One region of the Clostridium ljungdahlii DSM 13528 genome, then DNA from elsewhere that is predicted to be linked to it. Evidence: riboswitches for the same ligand, from Rfam matches in the RefSeq annotation. Region 1 holds a riboswitch; each other region holds the start of a gene.
The links. A riboswitch is a leader RNA that binds a small molecule or an ion and turns the genes downstream of it on or off. The one in region 1 is predicted to bind S-adenosylmethionine.

Region 1 (3,887 bases):
TTATCATTTATCTGTATGTTATACAAATAATAAATACTTCACAAGATAAGAATAAAGCGTACCTATCGCAAATTTACACTATATAAACATAATTTTTGCACTATAAATGTATCTATTTATCTTTATATCTGAATATGGAAAGATAATTTTAAAAAATAACTAAAAGCATTGTACATCAGCATCAATTATACAGTGTTTTAGTAAATTATTTAAGTTTAGCAACTGTTTCAATAGTATCATAAGCAGAGAGCGTACCTAGGTTTGTGTAAATCAGTGGGTACGTTCTCTTTTTTTATCTATAAGTAATATCACTTGATATAAAAGGTCTAATTAAACAACACTATTTTGTATTATTTTTCAAATACATGATTTTCATTAAAGTGAAGCTTTCATACTACAGGTCAATGCTGCTAAATTTTTAGCTAATTTGTTCTACTTACCAGCAGCAGCAGAAACCATTGCTTTTACATTTTCAACTTTTGCATTTGGAGGTATAGAGCATCCAGATGAAAGAATGAATCCATTTCCCATGTCTTTTATCAATTGAGTACTATAATTATATACTTCATCAGGAGTTCCTAAAACAAGTTTTGCAGCTTGGACATCTCCTTTAATACATATACTACCTCCTAACTTTTTCTTAATTTTATAAATATCAGTTGTACCATCCGTTTCAAAAACACAAGTACCTTTTGGAAAATCTTTAAAATAATCAAGCCCTCGTTCCCAGTTTGCATCAGCATGAAAATTAGCAGTTACTCCTGTCTCAATTATAGCATCGGTTATTTTTTTCAAATATTTCCATATAAACTTTTCCCATAGCTCAGTGCTGTAAAAATCAGGGCACCCACGTCCCATAGCTATAAATACACTTATAGGATCAACCGTTTTTTTAATAGCTTGCTTCATTTCTTTAATATTAGCATCAGCAATAATATCCATTACAGCCTGTATTTTTTCAGGCATTCTTCTCATATCCATCATAAATTTACTTAAAGTACGACCCCCACTCAAGTAATCAATAGGATGTGATATTGTTACGTTATTATAAATTGGATATCCCTCATCTCTCATGTTCTTATTCCACTTTGGCCCATTAGTTACTATTTCACAAAATACTGATGAGTCTACATTTATCCTTGCAGCAAAATAATCCTTTTTAAAATCTTCAAAGCCTTTGCTCAATATAGTATCATAATCATCTGTTGTCATTATTTGACGCTCATCAATCTGCCAGAGCATATCATCTGTAAGTTCCCGACCGGGAAGTTTTAAGTTAGAAAAAAATATTGATCCCATAAGTGGTGCAGGTGCAAAAGCACAAGGTACCGCATCAACATTACCAATTTGTTTTGATCCATCGAGAATAACTTTATTTGAAATGTCCAAATCTAAAGCAAAATCAGATAATTTAACACCGGTTGCCTTAGCAAAAAAAGAATCTCCAAATGGAATAACAGGTGTTCTATCTGTTTTTTCCAGTTTAATTGCCTTTTTTATTCTGCTTAAACGTTCATTGTACAATTCCTTTAAAGTATTCATAACATTTCCTCCTTTAATAAGAATTACATTTATGTTAATATTAGCTTATCATATATATTTTTACAGTTCATCCTACATGATGACTAAATTTTATATGTCTATTTATACAATATTAATATTTTTATACTCAAAAAAATCTTCCTGTAGATAAACCTACGAGAAGATTAATATTCTTCTACTTCTTATCTTTCAGGTAATGCCTGCTGGAATTGGCACCGTTGGGTTACATCCAAGTTGCTAAGCTTCATAGATCCAGTGCCTCAACCACTCTTGATAAGAACTTAATATTTAATTTAATAAATTATAGAAAATCACTAATTATTTGCCAACACATTTTAATCAATCTAATTTATAAAAATAAAACATTCAACACACTTATTTTACAACAATTTTTCAACCTGCACATCATAACTTCCATCAGGAGATGTCACAGTTGCCTTTTGACCTACTTTTAGTTTATAAAGTGCCTTTTCTAAAGGAGATTCTACTTATATTCATATTTTTAACATCTGCTTCTACTGTACTAACTAAGGTAACTTCTTCGATTTCATCTACGTCACAAAATCTTAATCTTACAAATTAATATTTTACAGCTTGTTTATAAAATCTATTAGTTTCTCATAGCTAATCTCTGCTATCACATAACCGCAGCAACCACTTTATAAGAAATGTCTCAAGAAGAGTGGATCACTTCAAAGAAATTATTTATAAAAAATCAATATTAGAACAAACTCAATAAAAGATGAAGCCTACTAAGGCTTAATCTTATTTACATCTCATGTTAAGGTTCAACCTGTGTAAAATAGCCATTCGTTGTTTTTATTATAATCCTAAAAGTACTGGTAATAAATAGCTTGCATAAAGTTTTTCCAGCCGTTTTCTACTTTTTAAAATAATAATAAAACCTGTACTCTAAATTAAGGCACAGGTTTTATTATTATTTGTCAATATATGGATTTATTAATAAAATGATAGTATTAAATAGGAATTTATTCAATAGGTAATAGCATATAATTATATATAGAACTTAGATCAACCCTCAGTTAGGCATATCTTTCTCGATATAATTTAATTATTTTTAAAATTTCAATAAATTCATAAATTATTATTTTTAATTTTGCCATAATTATGGTTTACTGTGATATAATGTATTTAATAGCAGCAAATCATGTTATGTAATTTACCTTCTCCCGTAATTGCTATATGAGTGGATTGCAGGTATAATGGGTTGACACAATGGGAGGAGGTAATATGAATGAGCTTTTTCTTTTTGTGCATTATAGTGCTTTCCATAACTGAAGTATCAAGTCTATGTATTTTATCAGTATTTTGTTATAAGCAAGATAAAATTAAAATGTTTTTTGAAAGCAAGACAAGTGTTTCAAAAGATAAAGTTTTAAATGATGTTAGGGTCGATGTAGATAAACCTAAAAAAGAAAATAGCAAGTAACTTCGGCTAAAAGCTACTTGCTCATATAAGTTTTTTCATGCATGACATAGTTTTGTGAATGTATACAGCTTCCTGCAATCCACTCAACCTTACATATTTACTATTATATTATAAACTGGACAAAAAATACACTATATAAGTAAAATTTATGTTATACTTTTACTATTTTTATGATAGTGCTTTAGGGAATAGATGTATGTTATCATAATAAAATCATGAAACAAATTATGGATATTTTAAAGTAACATTTCAAATTATGTTGATTAAAAAAGAAATGCTATTAGAATTTCTTTTTTTATTTTCTGAGGTATACGTATCATATAAAAAGTCAATAGGAACTTCCTTTATATAAGCTATTTTAAATAAGTGTTGGTATTAAACAGCAATAAAAGCAAAAAATCCAATGTTACACATGCCTATACAAAAATAATAGATTTAAAAGAAACAAAACCTATATTTGTATAATTATATAAATAATCTTTAAATTGGTAATTTAATTAAAGTATAGGTTAACTATAATATACTACATTATTATGATATTTTAAAAGAACTTATTGTTAGAAGCGTGTTAGTTGTTATATTAAATGATGCGATGATATTTTATATAATTGCTAAGCGTTCTCAAAAAATAACATTGCCTATAGCATTGGAAATCATAGCAGTCACATGTATTGCATTAGTAATTAATATTTGGTATTGTCTACATCGAAATGGGATAATATAAATATTCTTATAGATTAATCGTATATTACATTTTTCCCTTCATCACTTAACTTTTTTAAAGATGAAAGCATATGATTTATTTCTTCATCAGAATGTCTTTCCCATGAACCTAATTCTGCTATTATTTTCAAAGGAGATTTAGACCTATAAGAACGTGTTGGATTTCCAGGAA
Region 2 (3,887 bases), 2.1 Mb from region 1:
AGTTCAGCTTTTATATAATTAAGCATTGATGTCACCTCCAATTAAATCCATGAAGTAATTTTCTAGATTTGCAGATGTCTTACTTATGGAATATACTTTAATACCATTTTTTATAAAAGCTTCACTTATCATTTCAGGCTTATCTAGGTATTTAAAAACCTTAATTTCGTTCTCAGGAAGCACTTGATAGGAAGTACAGTTTAAATTCTTTTCAAGTATAAGAGAAGCATGAGCTGCATCGTCTACTTTTACGGATAAATATTCCCTGCATTTTTCCTCTAAATCCTTTGCAGAAATTTGTTCTATGAGGTTACCATTATCTATAAAGCCATAAGTAGTAGCAAGCTGAGAAAGCTCTCCTAAAATGTGGCTCGAAATCAATATAGTTGTATTTTTTTCTCTATTCAATTTTTTTAATATATCTCTGAACATCACTATACCAACAGGATCAAGACCATTTATAGGCTCATCTAAAATTAAGAAATCTGGACTTGCAATTAAAGCTAGAGCCAGGCCAAGACGTTGCTTCATGCCAAGAGAATAATGTTTGAATTTTTTATTACCTGTATCTAAAAGGCCTACTGTATTAAGCACTTTATCTACACAGTCTTTTTCAGGAATTCCTTTTTGAATTCTATAGTATTCAAGATTTTTTTTGCCTGAGAGATAAGGAAAGAAACTGGGTGTTTCTATTATGCATCCTGTTCTCATTCGTTCTTTGTTTAATTCGTCTTTGCTAGTTTTTGAAAATAATTCTATTTCACCGTTATCTTGCAAAGAAAGACCTGTTATTATTCTCATAAGGGTTGTCTTGCCAGCGCCATTTTTGCCTACAAGACCGTATATGTCACCTTTACTTATTTTAATATTTACATTATCAAGTGCCTTGTGATTTTTGTATTTTTTAGTAAGATTTTTTGTATGAAGCACTAAATCATTCATGATATCAACCTCCGTTTTCTTGTTGATTTTATATTAGAACAAAATCAGCAAGATACACTAAAGAAAAACTTAAGAAATGATTAAGTTTAATCTTTCATCTTAAACCCTATTCCCCAAACGGTATGTATGTATTCTGTGTTCGAATCAATTTTAGCTATTTTAGAGCGAAGGTTGCTCATATGCACATTTATGGTGTTATCATCGCTTATAAATTTATCTTTCCACACATGTTCAAATAAATTAGCCTTTGTAAATACTTTTTTGGGGTAAGACATTAGAAGTTCTAGTATACAAAATTCCCTTATAGTTAATAGTACTTCCTGAGAACGTATAAAGACTTTGTGATTTTCTCGATCTAAGGTCATATTTTTATAGGTCAATATGTTTTGTTTTTCATTTGAGTTTGAAAATATCATGTACCTTCTGAGTTGTGCACAAACTCTTGCCAATACTTCTTCTACATCGAAAGGTTTCGATATGAAATCATCTGCACCTAGCTTTAAAACTTCAATTTTTGTTTCTTGAGCTGTTTTTGCAGATATTACAATGACAGGCATAGTTTTAACCTTTCGTATTTTTTCTATAAGTTTTTCGCCTGTAATGCCAGGAAGCATCAAGTCAAGTAAAACTAGCTGAAAGTCATATTTTTCAATGCACATTTCAGCTTCAGTACCTGAAAAAGCCCCGCGGACATTGTAATTATTTTTTTCTAGTATCTTGCACAATAACTTATTTATATCTGTATCATCTTCTACTATTAAAATATTTATATTTTTGTTCATAGGTATTCCTCCAGAGTTTTTGAGTTAAGACAATTATAACATTTTTAGATAGGATGTATTGACATAATAAATCGTCACGTCTATAATTAAAAGCATAATTGAATATAAATCTTGAACTTATCAAGAGTGATTGAGGGAACGGGCCCTATGAAATCCAGCAACCAGTACAGTGTATAATGGTGCTAAATCCTGCAGCGAGAGCTGAAAGATGAGAGAAATTTTGAGTTAACTAAGTCTGAGATTTTTCTCGGGCTTTTATTTTTTCTTAAAATTGATATGGGAGGTTAAATATATTGATAGATATTAATAATGTAGGCAAGAGTTTTAACAATAAAAGTGTGCTTAAAAGTATAAATCTTCATATACAAGAAGGTGAAATATTTGGAATAGTTGGTCACAGTGGTGCTGGAAAATCTACACTTTTAAGGTGCTTGAATGGTCTTGAAAGCTATGACGCAGGAAGCATAAAGGTAATGGGCAAAGAAGTGAAAGATTTAAAAGGTAAAGAAATAAGGACTTTTAGAAAAAACTTGGGAATGATATTTCAAAATTTTAATTTATTAAACAGAAAAAATGTATATGATAATATCTCACTTCCACTTGAAGTCTGGGGATTAGAAAAAAGTAAAATAAAAACTAGGGTAAAAGAATTGTTAAATTTAGTAGGCCTTAGTGATAAAGCAAAGAGCATGCCCTCCGAATTAAGCGGTGGACAAAAACAAAGAGTAGCTATTGCAAGAGCTTTGGCGCTAAATCCAAGTATACTACTTTGTGATGAAGCCACATCTGCACTTGACCCAAATACTACCAAGTCAATACTTGAGCTTTTGAGAAAAATAAACAATGAATTTAAAATAACCATAGTAGTTGTAACCCATCAAATGGAAGTTATAAAAGAAATATGTAGTAAAATTGCCATTATAGATGAAGGCGAAATAAAAACTTCTGGAAATGTAGAGGAAATATTTTTAAAACCAGGGAAAAATCTAAAGAAGCTGCTTGGAAATGATAGTTTACTTCCAGATGAAGGTATAAACATAAGAATATTCTTTCCTAAGGAAATAAGCCAGGACAATTTGATAACTTCTATGGCTATAGATTTGAATATAAAGTTTTCTATAGTATGGGGAAAACTTGAAAGATTCCGCAGTGATGTTTTAGGAAGTCTGGTTATAAATGTAAATGATAAAGACAAAGAAAGTATATGTAATTATCTTTCTTCAAAAAATGTTAACTGGGAGGTAGAGTAAACATGGGATTTAGTGAAACATTTCAGGAAATACTACTTCCTGCTATTGGACAAACATTTTATATGGTTATAGTTTCTACAATACTTGCAGTAATTATAGGATTTATACCTGCTATTTTACTAGTTGTAACTGAACCTGGTGGATTAAAGCCTAATAAAGTAGTATACAAGATACTGGATGCAATAGTAAATTTATTGAGGTCATTTCCTTTTATAATACTTATGATAGCAATTTTTCCTTTTACAAAGCTTATTGTTGGAAAAACCATAGGTACAACAGCAGCAATAGTTCCTATTACAATAGCAGCAGCACCTTTTGCATCGAGAGTGATTGAATCTTCACTTAAAGAGATAGATCCGGGAATAATAGAAGCTGCAAAATCGTTTGGTGCAAGTAATATGCAGATAATATTTAAAGTTATGATTAAAGAGGCACTTCCTTCTATAGTACTTGGCATAACTCTTACTGTAATAAGTGTAGTTGGATGTTCAGCTATGGCAGGTACAGTAGGCGGAGGTGGACTTGGAGATGTGGCAGTAAAATATGGATATTATAGATTTCAGACTGACATAATGGTATACACTGTAATAATACTCATAATTTTTGTCCAGGTACTTCAAACTATAGGAAATCTTATATATAAAAAGCTTAACAAATAATTATTTGTTGAGATCGTATTTGTTTGGTAAAGTAATTATTGTAGAGTCACTTTAAAAATACATTTCTCGGAGGAAATTAGAATGGCTAAAATAGAATTACCATACCATAAAAAAATAATAGAAGCTGAAATAAATGACAACAACTTACTTGGCATACTTGAATCAAAAGCAAGCGAATATAAAGCAGAGCTAGGACAATTGGAAATAGTAGAAAAAGCTCTTGACAATCCTATAAACTCACCTAAACTTGAACA
Region 3 (3,887 bases), 2.3 Mb from region 1:
TGTGGTATAATTTTTTTCTTTTATATCTAAAGGTACTATATTTTTCAAACTTTTTACCATAGTTTTTATAAATTCAGGACTTGTTCCACAACATCCTCCAAAAAACCTAACTCCTTTTTTTGCCATAATCACTACATTTTCTGCAAATTCATCTGAAGTTATATCATAAATCGTATTTTCGCCATCATACTTTGGGAGTCCTGCATTAGGCTGAACTATAACGGGTATAGAAGAATACTTTAAGATTTCATCTACAATATCTTGCAATTCTCCCGGTCCCAAGGAACAATTCACTCCAAGGGCATCCACCCCCAACGATTCAAGCACAAATACCATAGTTTTTGGATCTGTTCCCATTAGAGTTCTTCCATCCTGCTGGAAAGTCATTGTACAAAATATTGGAAGAGAACTATTTTCTTTTGCCGCAAGAATAGCTGCCTTTGCTTCGTACAAATCAGACATAGTTTCTATTAGAATTATATCTGCTCCCGCTTTTTCCCCTATAATTACTTGACTTTTAAATAATTCATATGCAGATTCAAAACTTAAACTTCCTGTAGGCTCCATAACTTGTCCTGTAGGTCCTATATCAAGTGCTACTAATTTATCCTTTGCCTCTTCCTTTGCAATTTTTACTCCAGCTGTAATTACATCTTTTATTGTATAATCAGAAGAACTATACTTAAGTTCATTAGCACCAAAAGTATTTGTTATTATGATATCTGATCCTGCGTTTAAATATTCCCTATGTACTTTTCTTATAATCTCTGAATTTGTTATATTTAATGTTTCTGGAAGTTCACCTACTTTAAGTCCTGCTCTTTGAAGCATGGTTCCCATAGCTCCATCAAAAAAAACAAATTTGTTACTAAACTTATTTAATAAATCTTTAAATAACATTTGCTGCACTCCTTTTTCAAATACAAGTTTCATGTTCAAATTATTTAATCCATTACTTCTTGTATAAAATTTTAAACTTTAAACAAATTTTATACAATACATCTAAATTATTTAATATTGTATAAATATACAATAATATTATTTAGAATTAATATTTATTTACTCAGCTTTCGCTCACTAACTATTAATTTTTCATTTTTAACTATTAACTAAAAAAGCTGCCCTTCAATCAGAAAAGCAGCTTTAAATTTGACAAAATCAACTTTCCTTATCTTTCAGAATTCGTTTTATTCTGCAGGAATTAGCACCGATGCACTTTAGTGCCGGTTGTTGGGTTTCACTGGGCCAGTCCCTCCACCTCTCGTGATAAAAGTGCTTTAATATTAATACTTTAACTATCAATTGTCAATACTATTTACATGACTATTTTACTATAATTCGTAATATCAATGAATCTTACTTAGTGGGAAAAGCAGATATCTCAAATCTTTGATTTGATGATAGTCGCTTTCACAGAGCGCGTGGGAGTATTACAGTAGGTAGCCATCAGATAAAATTTTCTAAATATTTTTTTATTTTTCTATTGACAAACCTTATCTATGTCTGGTATGATTTTCTCAATCGAATACGGAACTTCTTATCCAGAGTGGCAGAGGGACTGGCCCTATGATGCCCGGCAACCTGAATGATCATTTTCATTCAACGGTGCTAATTCCAGCAGGTGTTAACCTGAAAGATGAGAAGCATGAAGATAGAATCTTCTTGTAACTTATCTTACAAGAAGATTTTTTTATTCTGCCAGGTTATAGAAGTTTCGCTCAAAATATTAAAAGGTATTAGGAGGACGAAAAAATGAGTGAAGAAAGAAAATTAGGATTTGAAACATTACAAGTACATGCAGGCCAGGTGCCTGACCCAACTACAGGTGCAAGAGCAGTTCCAATTTACCAGACTACATCCTTTGTATTTAAAGATGCCGATGAAGCCGCAGACTTTTTCCAGCTTAAAAAACCAGGAAATGTTTATGCCAGAATAATGAACCCAACAGAAGACGTATTTGAACAAAGAGTAGCAGCCCTTGAAGGCGGCAGCGCAGGCCTTGCTACATCTTCCGGACTTGCAGCAATACTTTACGCTGTATTAAATGTAGCAAGTGCAGGAGACAATATAGTTGCAGCTAGCACACTTTATGGTGGAACTTATGAATTGTTTTCAGTAACCTTGAAAAAGTTAGGAATTGATGTAACTTTTGTAGATCCCGATGACCCTGAAAACATCAGAAAAGCTATTACAGATAAAACTAAAGCAGTTTATGCAGAAACAATAGGTAACCCTAGAATCAATGTTTTGGATATAGAAGCTGTAGCAAACATAGCCCATGAAAACAAAATTCCTCTTATTATAGATAATACTTTTGGAACTCCTTATCTAGTAAGACCTATAGAATATGGTGCAGACGTAGTTGTTCATTCTGCAACTAAATTTATAGGTGGTCACGGGACTACTTTAGGCGGAATTATAGTAGATGGTGGAAAATTTGACTGGGCAGCAAGCGGAAAATTTCCTGACTTTACAACACCTGATGAAAGCTATAATGGGCTTGTATATGCAGATCTTGGACCTACAGCTTTTGCTACAAAAGCCAGAGTACAACTTTTAAGAAACACAGGCGCAACACTAAGTCCACAAAGTGCTTTTTATTTCTTACTTGGACTTGAATCACTTTCTCTTAGAGTAGAGAGACATGTAGAAAATACACGAAAAGTAGTTGAATTTTTAAGTAAACATCCAAAAGTTGCATGGGTAAACTATCCTGAACTTGATGGAAGTCCATACAAAGAATTAGCTAAGAAATACCTTCCAAAAGGGGCAGGTTCAATATTTACCTTTGGAATAAAAGGTGGATCTGAAGCAGGAAAGAAATTTATAAACAGCGTTAAATTGTTCTCCTTACTTGCAAATGTAGCAGATGCAAAATCATTAGTAATTCACCCTGCAAGTACAACTCATGCAGAGTTAAATGAAGAACAACAAAAAGCTGCTGGAGTTACTCCAGACCTTATAAGGCTTTCAATAGGTGTGGAAAATATTGATGACATTATATACGATTTGGATCAGGCTCTTGCAAAAGCTTGATAAATTAATTTAATTTGACTCCCATAATTTTTATATTATTTTAACCCATAAATAATGGGCTGACTACTAATTAATTAGTATGTCAGCCCTATGTATGATTTTAAATAGTTGAAAGTTGACAATTATCCACTATCAACTTTCAACTAAAAAAATTAAGTATACTTAATTACAATTTTCAATTTTCTCTATAATAGCTTTAGTAAATACAGTAGTAGTAGCATTTCCTCCTAAATCCTCTGTTAAATATTTACCTTCTCTAAGTACAGATTCTATAGCTATCTCAATTTTATTTGCCGCTTCTGTTTCACCTAAATAGTTAAGCATCATAACTCCCGAAAGTATTATAGCCGTTGGATTTGCTTTATTCTGTCCTGCAATATCCGGAGCCGAACCATGGGCAGCTTCAAACACTGCTGCATCTTCTCCTATATTAGCCCCTGGTACTAATCCAAGCCCGCCTATAAGTCCTGATGCCATATCTGATAAAATATCTCCATATAAATTAGGCATAACAAGTACATCATAGTCCTCTGGATTGAGTACAAGTTTCATACTCATAGCATCTACTATTACACTTTCAAATTGAATACCTTTATATTTTTCCGCTACTTTTTCAGCTGTTTTTAAAAAAAGTCCATCTGAAAGTTTCATTATATTAGCCTTGTGAACTGCCGTAACTTTCTTTCTTCCATTTTTAATTGCATACTGAAAAGCTGCCTCTACTATTCTTTCACTTGCCTTTTTAGATATTATTTTAACGCTTTCTGCTATTTCATCATTTATCATATGCTCAATCCCTGCATACAAATCTTCTGTATTTTCTCTAAATATTACAAGATCCACATTATCAT
Region 4 (3,887 bases), 350 kb from region 1:
TTTCACCAAAACTTTTTGATACAGATTGGCTTGTCTCTGAAACTTCCAAAAGTGAACTTGTTTGTTCTTCAATAGCTGCACTTAAGTTTTCACTTGATGATAAAACAGTACCAGAAATTTGAGCTATATTTCCAAATAAATCTAACAATTTTTGCTTTTCTTTTTTTAACTCAATTTCCTTATCACCAATTGACTTTAATAGATTAGATGCAAAGTATACAACTATGAAAATTAATGCTAAAGTTATAAAAATAGTGATGATTTTCATAGCCGTTTCTGCAATAATCAATTGTTTATCCTGAAAAATTGAAGGATTATTTACAAATACTATGATTTGACATAAAAGGCTTAAAGCTATCGACTCTATAATCATTTTCATATCAAAAAACAAGGCTCCAAGAATAACGAAAAAGAAAACTATAAGCCATATGGAATTTAAGTGCATTGTAAAGTTCAAATATAAATACTGAAAATAAGTTATTATTAAAAGTACAATTTTTGTTATATTAAATGCTTTCATATTAAAACCATTTTGAGTAATTGTACATTTATAACATTTATAAAATATAAGGCCATAAATTAAACAAATATTCCAAGCATAATTAAAGAAATTACACTTATGTTGTCATTAAGTCCAAGTAATTTTATTGAAGAATAAAATAAAAATGATAGAACACAGCATACCATATAAATTATTAGCACAACTTTAAGTGATTTTTTATTAAAAGTTATCTGAAAGCTCTCTTCTTTAGTGTTCATTTTATGTCCCCCTAAATATATTAATTTTTTTATATTTTTAAGTGCAAACTGAGATAAACAAAACATACTAATATCGTTAATTTAATTGTTTACACAATAAAATTGATATTGTTGACGATATATATTTTGATAATATAGAAGGATAGACTAATACATCTATGTCACTTCATTTCAAATTTGCTTTTTCTAATACAGATTTGAAAACTTTTACAAATTAAAAATGTACCTATTAATATATAAATAGGTACCAGACTATAAGTATAGATATTGATTATTAAAACTATAATTTGGTAACCTGGCAATCATAGAAAATAATTTTCTTTAGACCCATAGCTTTGCGACTTTACCTTTCGATAAATGTGCTATTATCAATGTAGTAATATAAAATATATTACACTAAAATTTTACAAAATTCAATGGTAATCGCATATTATTGTAATTTATACATAAAATATTTGCATATTTTGCATAAGCATTTAATTTAATCATATATCCTGTAACATAATTAGATTTTTATTGACATTGAAAAGCATAACATATATAATACATATTAGTTAATAAGAATTTTACAAAAAATTAAATAAATCCTTATCAAGAGAAACTTAGGGACTGGCCCTATGAAGTTTCAGCAACCTCATGTTTTTCCTATGCGTAAACATGTAAAGGTGCTAATTCCAGCAGATCATAATAATTCTGAAAGATGAGGGAGAGATGTTTTTTTAATAAACTCTCGTAATAACCTACGCTATTTATCCTCTTCTTTTTGGAAAGAGGATTTTTTATTTTTCAGTAAAAAATTCATGAATTTAAAATACATTACTTAAAGAGAGGAAGTGAATAATGTATTTTTACATATTAAAATACATTAGTACAAATTATGGACAAACTTACATCAAAAGAAATTATAAAACTTGCACTAAAAACTGGAGCTTCTCTAGCAGGCATTGCAAATGTTGAGGACCTAAAAAAAGCCCCTGCCTTTACTGTAGTACCTAAGATGCCTAAATATAATGGTGTTGGAACTTATATGCGTGGAGAAAAAGATAAATTTCTAACAGAAGTTCTATGGCCCCAGGGAATAAAAAGTGTACTTATTTTAGCTTATCATCATCCTATAGACAACCCTGCTGTGGATTATTGGATTGAAGATCACAACACCATAGGCAACAAAAAATTAATTAGTATTACCAAAGATGTTAAAAGCATATTAGAAAAGGAATGTGTAGAAACCTATTCTTTTAATTATCATGTTGAAAAGGGTGGCATATTCTTAAAAGATTCAGCTGTAACAGCTGGACTAGGATGCATAGGTAGAAATAACTTACTAGTCACACCTGAATATGGTCCGCATGTAAGATTAAGAGCACTTGGTTTAAGTTTGGATTTACAATCAACTGGTCCTTCTAGATACGATCCATGTAAAAGCTGCAAAATTAAGTGCTGGGAAAAATGTAAAAAAGGTGCATTTGCTAAGGAAATATATTTTTCTTCAGAATTAGGTAGAAATGAACTTCCTGGAAGAGTAGGGAATTTTGATAGAACCTTGTGTAATATACAAATGGAAGAAGATGTAGCTAGTATTAAGCCTATGAATATACCTGAAGTTTCTACAGAAGAACCTGTTAATGTTATAAAATACTGCAGAACATGTGAATATGCGTGTCCCATAGGTAAATAACTATATGTTTTATTGTTAGACAAAAGGAGGAAATTTAAAATGGACACAAATTCAAAAGCAAATGAACAAGGTCAACTTAAAAGGACTTTAAAAGCCAGACATATGAACATGATTGCCATAGGAGGGTCAATTGGAACTGGTTTATTTTTCGCCAGTGGAAGCGCTGTCAGCACAGCTGGACCTGGTGGAGCTGTTTTAGCTTATGTAATTATGGGAATTTTAGTTTATTTCTTGATGACATCCCTCGGTGAAATGGCAACACTACTGCCTATATCAGGATCTTTTGAAACTTATGCTACAAGATTTATTGATCCTGCATTAGGTTTTACCCTTGGATGGAATTACTGGTTTTGCTGGGCAATATGCGTTGCTGCTGAATTAGTTGCAGGTTCAATGATTGTTAAATTCTGGCTTCCAAATACCAATACTACTTTATGGAGTATGTTATTTTTAGTAATAATTTTTATCTTAAATATTCTTTCAGCAAGAATTTACGGTGAAAGTGAATATTGGTTTGCAAGTATCAAAGTTATTACAATTATAGTATTCCTTATAGTAGGCGTTCTCATGATATTTGGCATTTTAGGTGGAAAATCACCTGGATTAAGTAATTGGGTACTATCAGATGCTTCTGGAAAGAAAGGGCCTTTTGTTGGCGGAATATCTGCTATTATTAATGTATTTTTAGTTGCAGGATTTTCTTTCTCCGGAACAGAAATAGTTGGCCTTGCCGCAGGTGAATCGGAAAATCCTGAAGAAAATGTTCCTAAAGCTATAAAAAATGTTTTCTGGCGTATTTTACTATTTTATATGGGGGCAATTATAGTAATTGGTTTTTTAGTTCCTTTTACTGATCCAAACTTATTAAAAAGTGGGGCAGATAATATTTCATACAGTCCTTTTACCATGGTATTTAAAAGATCTGGCCTAGCAATTGCAGCAAGTATTATGAACGCAGTAATTTTAACATCAGTTCTCTCCTGCGGTAATTCAGGCCTCTATGTAGCTTCACGTATGCTTTATTCCCTATCCAAAGAAGGAAAAGCACCTAAATTTTTATCAAAAGTAAACAAACATGGTGTTCCTACAACTGCTTTATACTCCACAACTGTTATTGCTTGTTTTGCTTTTTTCGCCTCTTTGATTGGAGATGGAAAAATATATTACATACTCTATAATGCTTCTGGTATCACAGCCTTCTTTGCATGGCTAGGTATAGCTATTTGCCATTATAGATTTAGGAAAGCATACATTTCCCAAGGTAAAAGTTTAAATGATTTAAAATATAGAGCTAAGTTATATCCATTTGCCCCCATTATATCTATCATACTTTGTATAATTGTTATATTTGGTTCTAACATATGGGTATTTCAAGCTAAAACATTTAGCTGGTTTGATTTTGTAACAAATTATTTGTGTATTCCTATATTTATATCTTTGTATCTTGGAT

Region 2: linked by a shared signal. The riboswitch ahead of CLJU_RS02250 (methionine ABC transporter ATP-binding protein) and the one ahead of CLJU_RS13610 (uroporphyrinogen decarboxylase family protein) in region 1 are both predicted to bind S-adenosylmethionine.
Region 3: linked by a shared signal. The riboswitch ahead of CLJU_RS03265 (O-acetylhomoserine aminocarboxypropyltransferase/cysteine synthase family protein) and the one ahead of CLJU_RS13610 (uroporphyrinogen decarboxylase family protein) in region 1 are both predicted to bind S-adenosylmethionine.
Region 4: linked by a shared signal. The riboswitch ahead of CLJU_RS11980 (hypothetical protein) and the one ahead of CLJU_RS13610 (uroporphyrinogen decarboxylase family protein) in region 1 are both predicted to bind S-adenosylmethionine.

The regions. Positions count from the first base shown of each region.
Region 1 is NC_014328.1:3,046,052-3,049,938, forward strand. It holds gene CLJU_RS13610 (uroporphyrinogen decarboxylase family protein) at 433-1,542, opposite strand; SAM riboswitch class I at 1,722-1,822, opposite strand; partial or broken gene CLJU_RS23350 (transcription elongation factor GreA) at 1,923-1,985, opposite strand; gene CLJU_RS13615 (hypothetical protein) at 2,798-2,992, shown strand; gene arr (NAD(+)--rifampin ADP-ribosyltransferase) at 3,730-3,887, opposite strand, start outside.
Region 2 is NC_014328.1:488,030-491,916, forward strand. It holds gene CLJU_RS02235 (ABC transporter permease) at 1-26, opposite strand, end outside; gene CLJU_RS02240 (ATP-binding cassette domain-containing protein) at 19-942, opposite strand; gene CLJU_RS02245 (response regulator transcription factor) at 1,029-1,724, opposite strand; SAM riboswitch class I at 1,839-1,939, shown strand; gene CLJU_RS02250 (methionine ABC transporter ATP-binding protein) at 2,018-2,974, shown strand; gene CLJU_RS02255 (methionine ABC transporter permease) at 2,977-3,633, shown strand; gene larA (nickel-dependent lactate racemase) at 3,715-3,887, shown strand, end outside.
Region 3 is NC_014328.1:730,331-734,217, reverse strand. It holds gene CLJU_RS03270 (homocysteine S-methyltransferase family protein) at 1-900, opposite strand, end outside; SAM riboswitch class I at 1,166-1,273, opposite strand; SAM riboswitch class I at 1,535-1,643, shown strand; gene CLJU_RS03265 (O-acetylhomoserine aminocarboxypropyltransferase/cysteine synthase family protein) at 1,753-3,036, shown strand; gene CLJU_RS03260 (isocitrate/isopropylmalate dehydrogenase family protein) at 3,199-3,887, opposite strand, start outside.
Region 4 is NC_014328.1:2,697,697-2,701,583, forward strand. It holds gene CLJU_RS11975 (methyl-accepting chemotaxis protein) at 1-520, opposite strand, end outside; gene CLJU_RS22935 (hypothetical protein) at 580-759, opposite strand; cyclic di-GMP riboswitch class I at 1,046-1,133, opposite strand; SAM riboswitch class I at 1,345-1,466, shown strand; gene CLJU_RS11980 (hypothetical protein) at 1,637-2,437, shown strand; gene CLJU_RS11985 (amino acid permease) at 2,477-3,887, shown strand, end outside.